DNA from 3 places in the Pelosinus fermentans DSM 17108 genome. Region 3 is predicted to be linked to each of the others. Evidence: riboswitches for the same ligand, from Rfam matches in the RefSeq annotation. Region 3 holds a riboswitch; each other region holds the start of a gene.
The links. Region 3 has a riboswitch for cobalamin ahead of FR7_RS17970 (TonB-dependent receptor plug domain-containing protein). Riboswitches for the same ligand answer to the same signal wherever they lie in the genome.
Positions count from the first base shown of each region.

Region 1 (4,256 bases), 210 kb from region 3:
TTACATTGAATTAGAATTACTTACCGATGCGTCTATAGAGGATTCAGGATTAGATGAACCATTGCCAAATTCACAGAGTGCATCTAGTGCTGCTCCTGTCCAGACGATGCAAGTCCGGGAGAAGACAGCTGTTTCACCTGTTACCCCTCAGGTAGTGGCTGTGGCCAATGAGCTGGCGATGGAAGCAGTTGAAGCAGTAGCTTCATCCCAGTCTGCAAGTAGTAATGAGTCGACTGGAAATCTTTCTTCTGGCAATGACGCAGTTGGGAATAATGGGAGCGGCAGCAGTGGCACTAATACTGGCTCTAACAGTGGGGGAAATGGCGGACGAAAAGGTAAGATTGTTCGGCCGCAGATATTATCTAAGGTAGATCCTGATTATCCTGAAGGAGCGAGGACAGCTGGTTTGACGGGTACCGTAGTGGTAAAAATTCAAATTTTGGTGAATGGATTACCTGGCGATGTAACCATTAGTGCGACATCAGGACATGATATATTAGATGCTGCAGTGGTAGCAGCAGTTCGAAAATGGAGATTTGTACCAGCTAAGGACCCAGAGAGCGGCGCCAGTATTATGTGCTATACAAACATGCCAGTCACTTTTCGTTTTAAGTAGGTAGAAATCAGTAGAAAAGCGGGGTACTCAATCATTCGATTTGTGATATAGTATTATAAGTAAGAAGCTAGTTTAGGATAATGTAGTAGGAGTTGAATCATGAATTACCAATTTGCGGGAAAAGTAGCGATGATTACTGGCGGTACTTCTGGTATTGGTTTGGAGGCTGCTCGCCAGTTGCTGGCCCAAGGGGCTAAGACGGCCTTAATTGGACGTCAAAAGGAAAAGGGGCAAATGGCCTTACTTGAATTAGCATCCTATGCTGATCATGTATGTTTTATACAAGGGGATGTCAGTTCTGTGAATCAATGCCAGGAAGTAGTAGAAAAAACTGCAGCCCAGTTCGGCGGTCTGGATATTGTTATCAATGCTGCTGGTATATACATGGAAAAAATCATTGGTGAAGTTACGGAAGATGAGTTTGATCACATCATGAATATCAATATAAAAGGTACCTATTTTATTTGTAAATCTGCTTTGCCTTATTTGCGGCAGAGGGGTGGTGGAGCTATTATTAACGTGTCCTCTGATGCAGGGATTAATGGTAATTGTTTATGTACTGCCTATTGCGCCTCAAAGGGAGCGGTAACGACTTTTACAAAGGCATTGTCTTTAGAAAGTATTCACTATGGTGTTCGTGCTAACTGCATATGCCCTGGTGATGTGGATACGCCTATGCTTACACAGCAGTTAGCAGAGGCAGACAATCCGGAGGAATATTTACGGGACATGGCATCGATGTATCCAATAGGGCGAATTGCCAAAGTTCATGAGGTAGCTCATGTAATCTGCTTTCTGGCATCGGATCATGCATCCTTCGTTAACGGCGCAGTGTGGACGGTGGATGGCGGTTTAACTGCGTGTTAAATTGGTATTGATATCATATAGAGGGCTAAAATAAAACGAAGGGCATAGAAGATTACCCAGTATGTCCTTGACAAGGAAAAGTATTTATTATACTCTAATTAAGAGTGGACAGCAAAATTTAATATGGATGGTATAGGTGCCCTTTTGGGCTTAATAGGGAAGTCCGGTTAAATTCCGGCGCGGTCCCGCCACTGTAATGAGGAGTAACCCCATAATTATGTCACTGAGATGAAACTTGGGAAGGCTTGGGGAAGCAATGATTCAAAGTCAGGAGAACTGCCTATACAGCAATCACCGTTAAAACCTGCGAGAGATGGGGAGGAGATTCGTACAGTTATACTGTGGTATATTACACATGATAGTGATGTGTTTATATGATGGCAGGCTACTATAATTGTATTTATTGAAATCTTCCGTTTTGTGTGACGGAAGATTTTTTGCGCTAGTAACGATGATTATCCAGTAGGATTGTAGTTGAATTGGCCTTTCATGCCAATTTTCTAATTTTTCACCAGTGCTGGTCAAGATTATTGGATAATGGTAAAATTAAGAGTGCAAATTCTCGTTTTACTCAGTTATCGTTATATGTACTTGTATATGTTGTACCACAATTTATAGTTAAGGAGGCCATTATGGCAGGAATTTTTTACGGTGTTGGTGTAGGGCCGGGAGATCCAGAGCTGCTCACATTAAAAGCAGTGGAGGTGATAAGAAACGCGGATGTGGTAATTGCTCCTAAAACAGAAAAAAAAGAAGGTAGTACAGCACTATCGATTGCGCATCCTTATTTGAAAGCAGATGTTGAGATATTGAGGTTGGTTTTCCCGATGGTAAATGATGCTGCTACGCTAGCCAATGCATGGGAAAACAATAAAAATAGTATTCTGGCAGAATTGCAGGCTGGGAAAAAGGTTGTGTTTTTAACATTAGGTGATCCTATGTTTTATAGCACTTATATGTATGTATATCGTTTGTTAAAGGACTCTGGCTATGCTATTGAAACCATACCTGGCGTTCCGGCTTTTTGTGCGATTGGCAGTCAATTAGGTCAGCCGCTGGCAGAGGGAAATGATATACTTAGCATTATTCCTGCTACGATGTCAGAAGAAGAGTTAGATGCTATATTGGGAGTCGTAGATAATGTTGTATTAATGAAGGTTTACAAAAATTTTGGACAAGTTGTAGCGAAATTAAAACAGCATGGTTTTGGTGAAAATGCTGTTATGATTAGTCGCTGTGGTTTGCCTGATGAACAAATTAGCTATAATTTAGAGGAAGTTGACGCTAAGAGTGTTAACTATTTATCTACCATTTTGGCTAAGAAACGTAAACTTGGTTAAGTGTAATACTTTTCTCCCAAAGACTTAGGAATGCACATAGAAAACTGAGTGAGGAGTTGTACAGATGAAAATGAATTTATATAAAATAGCTATGAGTTTTGCATTAAGTGTTTCCTTATTATTGGGCGCTAGTGTATTTGGCTTATCAAATGCAGGTGCCCAAGAGGCACCCAAAAGTCAAAAAGCCATCGTGGTGGTAAGCTTCGGTACTACTTTTGCAGAAGCTCGTCAATTAAATATTGAGAGTGTAGAAAAACGTATTGCTCAAGCTTTTCCTGAATATGATGTATATAGAGCTTTTACTTCCAAAATTGTTATGAAACGTTTGGCGGAAAATAGCAACATTCATGTGAATGATTTGGAAACCGTATTAAACCAATTAAAAAAAGATGGCTATAAAGAAGTTATTATACAAACAACTCATCTGACACCAGGTGAAGAGTATGATAAAAAAGTTGTAGCTACTGTTGAAAAGTTCAATGGGGCTTTTGATACAATTTCTATAGGTCGTCCGGTGTTATTCTTTCATGGTGAAAATGGAAAACCCAATGATTTCGCCATTGCTGTAAATGCTCTTAAAAAACAACTTCCTGCATTGCAATTGCAAGGTAAAACTGTGGTATTTATGGGACATGGTTCACCACATCAGCATAACCCAGCTTACCAAGCCTTACAAGATCAATTTGATGCAGCTGGTTTACATGTGATTATCGGCGTAGTAGAAGAGACGGATCATCCTAATCTTCAAGATGTTGAAAAATTACTAAAAGAAAGAAACATTAAAAAAATTACCTTGATGCCACTCATGTTAGTTGCTGGTGATCATGCCAATAACGATATGGCTGGGGATGAAGATGATTCTTGGAAAAATACGTTCCTTGCAGATGGATATCAAGTGGAAACCTATGTTCATGGTTTAGGTGAAAATACTGGAATCCAAGATATTTATGTACAGCATGTACGTGATGCCATTAATGGTTTAAAATAATAGTTAAGACCGTATTTAAGAGGGGATGCCGGATCAAGTATATCCGGCCTTTCCTATTTGTTATATGTATGGAAGGAGAGCGAGTCGTGAAAGGGAAATTGACATATTTAGTCTGCATGCTAAGTATAATGAGTATAATCGTGGCAGGATGTGCTTCTTCAACCCAAGAAAAATCAACAACAAAATCTCCAGATCATTATCTGCAAATGACGGATGATGCAGGGCGCAATGTAGTATTGAGACAGAAACCACAACGCATTGTTGTGTTATCCACCTCTTTTTTAGATGTATTATATGGGGTTGGCGGCAAAGCAGCTGGAAGACCGAGCTCTAAAACACCGCAGACCTTTCCCGCTCAGCAGGAGATTCCAGAAGTAGGTTTTATTTATAATGTAAATGTTGAGCAAGTATTAACTCTTCAGCCAGACTTAATAATTGGCTTTCA
Region 1 is NZ_AKVN02000001.1:3,697,219-3,701,474, reverse strand. Features, by position in the region: gene FR7_RS17195 (energy transducer TonB) at 1-616, shown strand, start outside; gene FR7_RS17190 (SDR family NAD(P)-dependent oxidoreductase) at 716-1,483, shown strand; cobalamin riboswitch at 1,601-1,781, shown strand; gene cobI (precorrin-2 C(20)-methyltransferase) at 2,116-2,823, shown strand; gene FR7_RS17180 (sirohydrochlorin cobaltochelatase) at 2,888-3,811, shown strand; gene FR7_RS17175 (ABC transporter substrate-binding protein) at 3,940-4,256, shown strand, end outside.
Region 1: another riboswitch for cobalamin. It lies ahead of cobI (precorrin-2 C(20)-methyltransferase); the one in region 3 lies ahead of FR7_RS17970 (TonB-dependent receptor plug domain-containing protein).

Region 2 (4,256 bases), 1.3 Mb from region 3:
TGTTGGAGCAGTTCCAGAAATGACTTCAACATTAGCCGCCCCAAATTTTACAGCATTAGCACGAATTAAATCAACTCCCTCTGGATGACGCTCTATAGCATATACAGTACCTTGGGGAGCCTGAAGAGCAGCTTCAATTGAAAGAGACCCAGTACCTGCACCGATATCTATAATAATATCGGTGGGGCATATCTTAGCTTTATTCAGAACTAAGATACGAACTTCCTGCTTCGTCATTGGTATGTCGCCCCGCAGAAATTCATCATCGTTAATACCTGGAAAATATGTCATATTGTCACCACCATTACACAATGAGCAAATCCATCGACTTCTTTGATTTCACCTAATGTTAAGTGTTTAATTTTCTCATTTTCATAAGATAAATTAGCACATAACCATACCTTTGAATGTAATGGCCACCCATGCCCAATGAGTACGTTTGCAATATATAAAGGATTTTGTTCAAAATCAGTTAATATGCCAAGTTTTTTTTCAGGATCATAATTCAGATCAATATCTTTGGCTTGTCGTCCATGCATACTAATCAAAACTGCATCCTGCCAGATTTCAGTGATCCTGGCAAAAGCTAACTGCATCGAACTAATACCAGGAATAACCGTTATCTGTGCCGGGGAAAATTTGGTTTTAAGGGTAGCTAAAAAACTATAAAAGCCAGGATCACCGGAAACCATTACAACTACATCGTTATCCATTAGGGAGGTAGCGATAAATGTTAATACCCCTTTTAGGTCATTGTCAATTACCTTAGTAATCCCATGATCAGGAGCAAAGGTTGCAAGAGCACGCTTACTGCCTGCTATCACCTTTGCATCTGCAATGATGCGGCTAGCCACTGGCAAGATGTAATCAGGTGAACCTGGTCCTATTCCTACAACTATTATTTTATGTTCCATCCTAACTTGCCTCCAATTTCTCGTGCCGTATCATCAACCGCCAATAAATCACCTTGCAGAGTGATCATTGCGGTACCTACTTTTAAATCACCAAATACATATCGTTCAGCCCGAATGCTGACTCTTTCAGCAATTACACGATACACATCATTTAATTTAAATTGTGCAATTATGGGCATAGCGGCTTCTGTAGTATTGCACATTAATATCTCTTGTATAGCTTGCTGCGGAGCACCAAGGGCAGCCATGTAGGCGGCTAAAGTTTCAAAGCGAGCATCAGCTACACGGTTATGAGTATGAAAAATTCCAGCAGCTACTTTTACGAGCTTTCCTAAGTGCCCAAAAATTAATACTTGTTTCATACCATATTGCACAGCACTTTCTAACATATGTCCGATAAAATTACTAGTTTGGATTACCGTTTCTGTTGGCAGATGATATCGGTTAATAGCAATATCCTGACCAATTTTTCCAGGAGCAAAGACCACTTCATCATATCCTAAGGCCCTCACCATTGATATTTGCGGTGACAGTGAATTTTTAAAGGCTTCCTCTGACATTGGCTCAACAATGCCTGTAGTACCTATAATCGATAAACCGCCGATAATACCTAAAGTAGAATTTAACGTACGTTTTGCTAATTTTTCACCTTCAGGTATCGAAATAGTAACCGTTACGCCATGACCATCAGGTAATACATCCTGTATTGCTTGCATGATCATTTTACGTGGGCCAGGATTAATAGCAGGTTGTCCAACAGCTACAGATAGACCTGGCTTTGTTACAATACCGACTCCTATACCAGCTTGCAGGATTATTTCATTCGTAGTATTAATTTCTATTTCGGCAGATATAGTTGTGCCATGTGTTACATCGGGATCATCGCCAGCATCTTTTATTACACTGGCTTTTCCACCAGTATTCAGGCGTTGACTTGTGGCAATGTCTACTTTAATAAGATGTCCCTGTGGTGATGTAACATCAACCATTGTGGGGGATTCACCTTTCCACGCTAACAGGGCTGCTTTAGTGGCAGCAGCTGCACAAGTACCTGTAGTAATTCCTGATCTCATCTTTTTTGACAAAATAAAATCCCCCTGCAGACAGAGGGTACAATAAACCAAGTGATTAATTTATTCTACCACCTGCCTATCCTTCGTAGTCATAATGGTGTGCTAGAATAGGTAGGTCTCCTGACTTTGGTTCATTATACAGCTAAACCTTCCCGGGATTTCCCAGTGGTATTCCTTAGCTGCATTCCCCAATACAGTGGCGGGACCGTGCTGGCTTTTAACCAGTCTTCCCTTTTAAGCGTAAGCACCTATTCCCATAGAGATATTAAATTATTGTTATACTCGGCATTAAACTTCTGATGTTGTATGTATTCCACCAGCGAATAAATATTTCCTGCTATTCTTTGATTAAATATAAAAGTTAAACTTTATTTTGATAGTAGAGAACATTTTTCGACCCACATTTTTAGTATCACTCTTTTAGCAACAATAGTTTGTCACTAATGCAAGATAAAATGATAATCGATTGGCGGGTTGCAACTGTTAAACGATCATATTCAGATTTTCTGATTAGAAAATAAGAACGCTGGCTTTCTTGAATCAACTCATTAAAATCGGTACCTAGCACGATCTCCTTGCCATAAACGTTGGTGTAAAAAGCAAAACCAGGACGCAAGAATTTTACTACATACACTGGAGATTTGCCATCGTATTGACGGTTAAATTCTTGAGCAATATTTTTAGTTGTGAACATAGGCGCTGCAGCGGGAATCAGTATAGCTGTTAGAACCATGGAAAATAAAGTCATCGATATGATTTTAGTCCAAAAAGCGAGACGAATTTCGTTTTTCCATCCAAAATACGCTACCAAGGAAGACATTAAAATAAAAATTATGGCGGATATATATATGCCATTTGCCAATAGCGGCATAGCTTTAATCCCTATAAACATAATTCCTATAAATAATGCAGTTAGTATACTTAAACCTATAGACAAACTTGTAAAATGACTTTTATCATGTGATGTCCAAAGACGATCAATATACCAACCAACAATCATGGATAATGGTGGGTACATAGGTAAAATATAGGATACCAGCTTTGTTTGAGAAATAGTAAAAAAGGCAAAAATAAATAATGACCAGATATTTAGAAATAATAGAGTTGAAGAATCATATGTACTTTTCGTTAGAGAACTCCATATGGATTGAATTATGAACCCTGTCCAAGGAAAGAAACCCAGAATAAGAACTGGAACATAATAATACCAGAGTACACCCTCAGGATGCTCTGGAGATGTGAACCTTGTAATATTATGAAAGCCAAGAAACGTATCGACAAAAATACTTCCGTGAATATTATACATCAAGATATACCAAGGTGCAGCTATCGCAGCGTAGAGCAACAATCCCGAGAATATTTTCATACTTTTTAATAAAGCCCAGTTACGTGTAATAAGTAGATAAAAAAAGATAATTCCTCCAGGAAATAATAATCCAATAGGTCCTTTCGTTAATGTAGCTAATCCAGCGAATAAATATGCAATATAATATTTTTTCTCTACAAAAGCTAATAAAGAAGCAGATAGAAAAAAAAGTAAAGTAATATCAGTTACGGCAGCCTTTCCCAAATAAAAAAATTCAATACTGGTAGCTAATACTAACGCTCCAGCAACACCGGCTCGTTCATTAAATAATCTGCGACCAGATTGGTATACCAGTACTGTACAAGCAACAGCTAATACTGCAGAGGGAAAGCGAGCAGCAAATTCATTCATACCAAAAAGTTTATAAGAGGCAGCTACTAACCAATAATACATGGGAGGCTTATCATACCAATACTCCCCATAAATACGAGGGGAAAGAAATTCATTAAAGCTAAACATTTCTTTAGGCGTTTCTGCATATACAGGTTCATCAGGATCTAACAAAGGGATTCCGCCCAAATTAAAAAAAACGATTAATAATGTAATTATAGCCACCAGCCAAAAACCAGTTTCTAACTTTTTAAACATTTGGTCCGCAACCTCCGAAAGTTGAATTAATTAGATGAATAGGATTTATAACAGCAATGGATATATTATTACTTAACAACGCTGGTCATGTATTTGCGTGTTAATAATAATATATCCCAAAGAAAAATTTAAGGTTTAGATGAGGGAGTGATATGTTTTGGCTAATCCCTCTAAAAGCATCATATGTGGTTGCCAGTCTAAATTTTTCCGTGCTGTGGCATTTGATAAAGAAGATTTATAAATATCGCCTTCACGTTTTTCATTATAGTTTCTCACTACCATCTTACCAGCGACATTTCCCATATAATCGATTAA
Region 2 is NZ_AKVN02000001.1:2,613,224-2,617,479, forward strand. Features, by position in the region: gene cbiT (precorrin-6Y C5,15-methyltransferase (decarboxylating) subunit CbiT) at 1-291, opposite strand, end outside; gene cbiE (precorrin-6y C5,15-methyltransferase (decarboxylating) subunit CbiE) at 288-914, opposite strand; gene cbiD (cobalt-precorrin-5B (C(1))-methyltransferase CbiD) at 899-1,999, opposite strand; cobalamin riboswitch at 2,081-2,254, opposite strand; gene FR7_RS12055 (ArnT family glycosyltransferase) at 2,400-3,941, opposite strand; gene FR7_RS12060 (NAD-dependent epimerase/dehydratase family protein) at 4,077-4,256, opposite strand, start outside.
Region 2: another riboswitch for cobalamin. It lies ahead of cbiD (cobalt-precorrin-5B (C(1))-methyltransferase CbiD); the one in region 3 lies ahead of FR7_RS17970 (TonB-dependent receptor plug domain-containing protein).

Region 3 (4,256 bases):
CAGCCTCATTTGATACGTCTATGGCAAGTTCCTCAACCAGCTCAAGCTGATAGAGACTATCTCTCATGATTTCTTTTGAAGTTGAATTTAATTCACCCACTTGAAAATAAGTAAATGCACTCATAATAAATACTAAAGCGATGACCACCATAAATCCACTTAAAATTTTTATTCTGATTGTCATAATGAGAGCGCCTCCTTTTTTAAAAAAATAAAAAGTTACATATTAAGTTTAGAAAAAGACATTTATATATAAAAAAAGCTGGCAGTTGAGCCAGCTTTAATAAGCATGTACTTTGCTGTCGCAGCATTGCGACAAAATGTTTTGTATTAAATTGTACTATAACTATTATAATAACATAAATAGGAAATAGTCAATCTTATTCGTAGTAAATCATGTTAAATTATGCTAAAAATATAATATCGTTGCAGAAATATCTTAAAATTTTAGGATTGAGGCATACTATTAGGAATAGGAATTGTAAAGTTAGGTACTTTTGGACAGACTAAAATTGATGATTTTTGGTGTGAAAGGGGTTAGTTTATGCGCATCCGCTTGGGGTATGTAGCCATAGCTTTAGGCATTTCTCAAGGATCTCCCAATAAAACAACTACTGTCCTTAATTTAACTAAAATTAAGGACAAAAAGGATCAGCTTAGTAAACTCAGACGCTTGGCAGAAGAAAATTTAGCTACGCAGCTGCGTGTGATGCGTTATAATGCAGCTCATCACATTCAAGTATTTCGGATTACTTCGCAGCTAATCCCTCTAGCGACTCATCCCGTTGCCTTTGGGTGGGATTATTGTGAGGATTTTCGCTCAGAATTGCTTGCCATTGGTGATATTGTAAAAAGGCATGGATTACGGGTTAGCGCTCATCCCGATCATTTTACGATTTTGAATAGTCCACTTGAACATGTAGTAGAAGCGGCCCTTGCAGATTTGCGGTATCATGTGAATCTTTTTGAGGCTATGGAATTGGGAGCCGAATCTAAATTAGTGCTGCATGTAGGGGGATTATATAAAGACAAAGTGCAGTCAATCGAACGTTTTAAAGTAATATTTCAGCAGCTTCCTGATACTATTCGGGAACGGATTATTATTGAAAATGATGATAAATCTTATACTGCCAAGGATGTACTCACTCTTTGCCAGGAGATAAAAGCACCTATGGTATTAGATGTACATCATGATCATTGCTGCAATGAAGGAATACATCTTGAAGATATTCTGCCAGAAATATTTGCAACTTGGGGAAGTCAGATACCTAAAATTCATTTTTCCAGCGCAAGAGAAAGCGCAAATAAAAGAGCACATGCGGATCATATTGCTGTGGATGAATTTTTGAGATTTTTAAACATAGCGAAGAAGTGCAGCCGTGATTTTGATGTTATGATAGAAGCAAAAGAAAAGGATTTGGCACTATTTTCCTTAATGGAAAAGCTAAAAGAAAATTCTGGAGTAAAGGTTATCAACGAAGCTGAGATAGAATATTAGCTTCAAGTTTTTTTCTTTGTATTTGATTTGAAAATCCTTTGACATGTTGTCGAAGAAGATGATATCATGATTAAGAATTACAGAATATTATGCTTTTACAAACAATTAAATAATAATGAAATAGGTGCCCTACGGGGCTTAATAGGGAAGTTCGGTGCAATGCCGACGCGGTCCCGCCACTGTAATAGGGAGCAAAGCCATAGGTGCCACTGGGGTAAGATCCTGGGAAGGCTGGCAGAGCAATGAACTAGAGCCAGGAGAACTGCCTATTTGACAATCACCGTTACACCCACGAGCGATGGGGAGGCGATTAAGTATCTAACATTGTAACCTATTTCTTCCCGGCGCAGCGTGCTGGGATTGTTATGGATATAAAAGATAGTACTTATGTCTGTCTCCTGCTTATGTGGGAGGCATTTTTTTGTTCGGCAAAGCATAATCAAGGAGGTGTTTTCAGCAGAATTAACAAGTACATATATGGAGATAGGTGCCCTACGGGGCTTAATAGGGAAGTCGGTATGATGCCGACGCGGTCCCGCCACTGTGATGGAGAGTGAGCCAAGTTATACCACTGAGAATCAATTCTTGGGAAGGTTTGGCAAGCAATGACCCAAAGCCAGAAGAACTGCCTATCTAACAGTCACCGTTTTACCCACGAGCGATGGGGAGGGGATTTATAGGCATCTTTTTATTTAGATTGCTCTTTTAGTCTGCCCTCCCCATGCAACCCGAAATTATACTTATATATAAATAGCAGCATGAGGAGTGAAAGTATTTTGAAGAGAAATGTAACTAAAAAGATGATTGCGGCGTTAGCCTTAGGATTTATGGTCATGCCCTGTGTACAAGCTGAAGAGGATAAGAGTTTTGAGTTTGATCCAATGATTGTAACGGCCTTGCGAGGAGAAAGCAAAGAGCTGGATACCCCTGCAAATGTAACGGTAAAATCCGGAGATGAACTGCGAGCCACTGGAGCAAAGACTGTCATTGATGCATTGCAATTTGTGGAAGGTATTAATATTTACTCCCAAAATCCATACGGACAGTCCGCAGGGAGAATGAGCAGCGAGCTTGTTATGAGAGGCATAAAAAAAGGTACGCTGATCATGGTAGATGGTGCCCCAATTAATATGAATGGTATGTTCCAGCTTGATAATATTCTGCTGGAGAATGTAGAAAAAATAGAGGTTGTTAGAGGACCAGGATCCGTTATGTATGGCAGTGATGCTTTTGGCGGCGTTATTAATATTATGACTAAGAAACAAGTGAATAATTCCATTACCGTTTCCACAGGTAATAAAGGGCAGCAAAATTATAATCTTAATTTCCAATCAGGAAAATTAGCATTTAGCAGTTCATTTGTTGATACAGGAGAAGTGAATAATCTTACTAAAACCGTGGATTCTAACCCTGCTAAATCAACATATGACAATTTTCTTGGAGGTGAAAAGCAGAGTTTTAATGCTACTTATCAATTTAATGATAAAATGACATTATATTATACCCATACCGAAGATGAATTGAACAAAGAAAGAAGAAGCCTAATGACAAAGAAGGTGACTAGTTTATATAATGATCAGGAAAATCTGGATCGAATTAATTTTCAGTATAACGATAAGGATTGGAAAGCTATGCTTTATGGTTCATTCCGCGATCTCGATTACACTACTAAAACCGTCAGCACAGGAGCCTATGCTTCCAATATCAATTTAAAATCATCAAAATATGGACTGGATGCCAATAAATCATGGGATGATCAGCAAATACACTATTTGGCAGGTATTACACTAGAGCAGGAAAAATATAAAACAATAGATTTTGTAAAACCAGAAAATTCAAAGGGAACTTATGAACGAACAGTTACGTCTCTTTATACCCAAGGAACTAAGGATTTTAATGAAAATAAAAAACTGATTTTAGGTCTTAGGGGACAACATGCCAGAACAGAGAGCGGTGATGAGTACAATCAATTTTTACCACAAATACAATACAATCAAAAGTTGAGGCAGGATAGTTCCTGGTTTGTCAATGTCGGAAAAGCTTTTCGATTACCGACTCTTACTGAATTGCATACAGGTACAACCAGTAACTTTACATCTAATTCTAATTTAAAGCCAGAAAGTGGATGGACGTATGAGACTGGTTGGAAAAAAGAAAGTCAAATTGGCACGCTAAAAACAACTATCTTTATGATGAATATTGACAACCATATTGATACTGATTCTTCAAAGATGTTTCAAAACTTTAGCAAATTTAAAAATGAAGGAATCGAAGTCAGCTGGCAACAAAGGTTATCAGATAAATATAGTTATACTGTTGGCGGTGTTTATGGTAATCCACGAGAAAAGGATGCAACAGGTGAGTGGATTCGAGCATATAGCCGCATTCAGGGAAATCTCACACTTCGCTATACCTTGGACAAGCTGACAGCTAATTTAGCGGCTAACTATACTGCTGATCGATCCAATAAGGCACTAAATGCTCTGCCAGTCAGTCTGATGGTCAATTACCAGTTAAAACCTGAAACTGCTGTATTTGCTACCATAAGAAACGTGTTAAATCGTAATGATGTAACGACAAATAGTAGCAGTTACTATTATGCAGCGCCGCGAACTGTTGAGTTTGGTGTAAAACATTCATTCTAGAGGATAAGGTTAGAGTGTAACAACTAACAAATTGATCTAAAAAATAGAAATCACCTGAATGTTGTGTTGTCTTCAGGTGGTTTTCTTTTCATAAAAGAATTAAATCTTTTTAT
Region 3 is NZ_AKVN02000001.1:3,902,471-3,906,726, reverse strand. Features, by position in the region: gene FR7_RS17980 (methyl-accepting chemotaxis protein) at 1-184, opposite strand, end outside; gene uvsE (UV DNA damage repair endonuclease UvsE) at 545-1,498, shown strand; cobalamin riboswitch at 1,604-1,782, shown strand; cobalamin riboswitch at 1,967-2,145, shown strand; gene FR7_RS17970 (TonB-dependent receptor plug domain-containing protein) at 2,275-4,143, shown strand.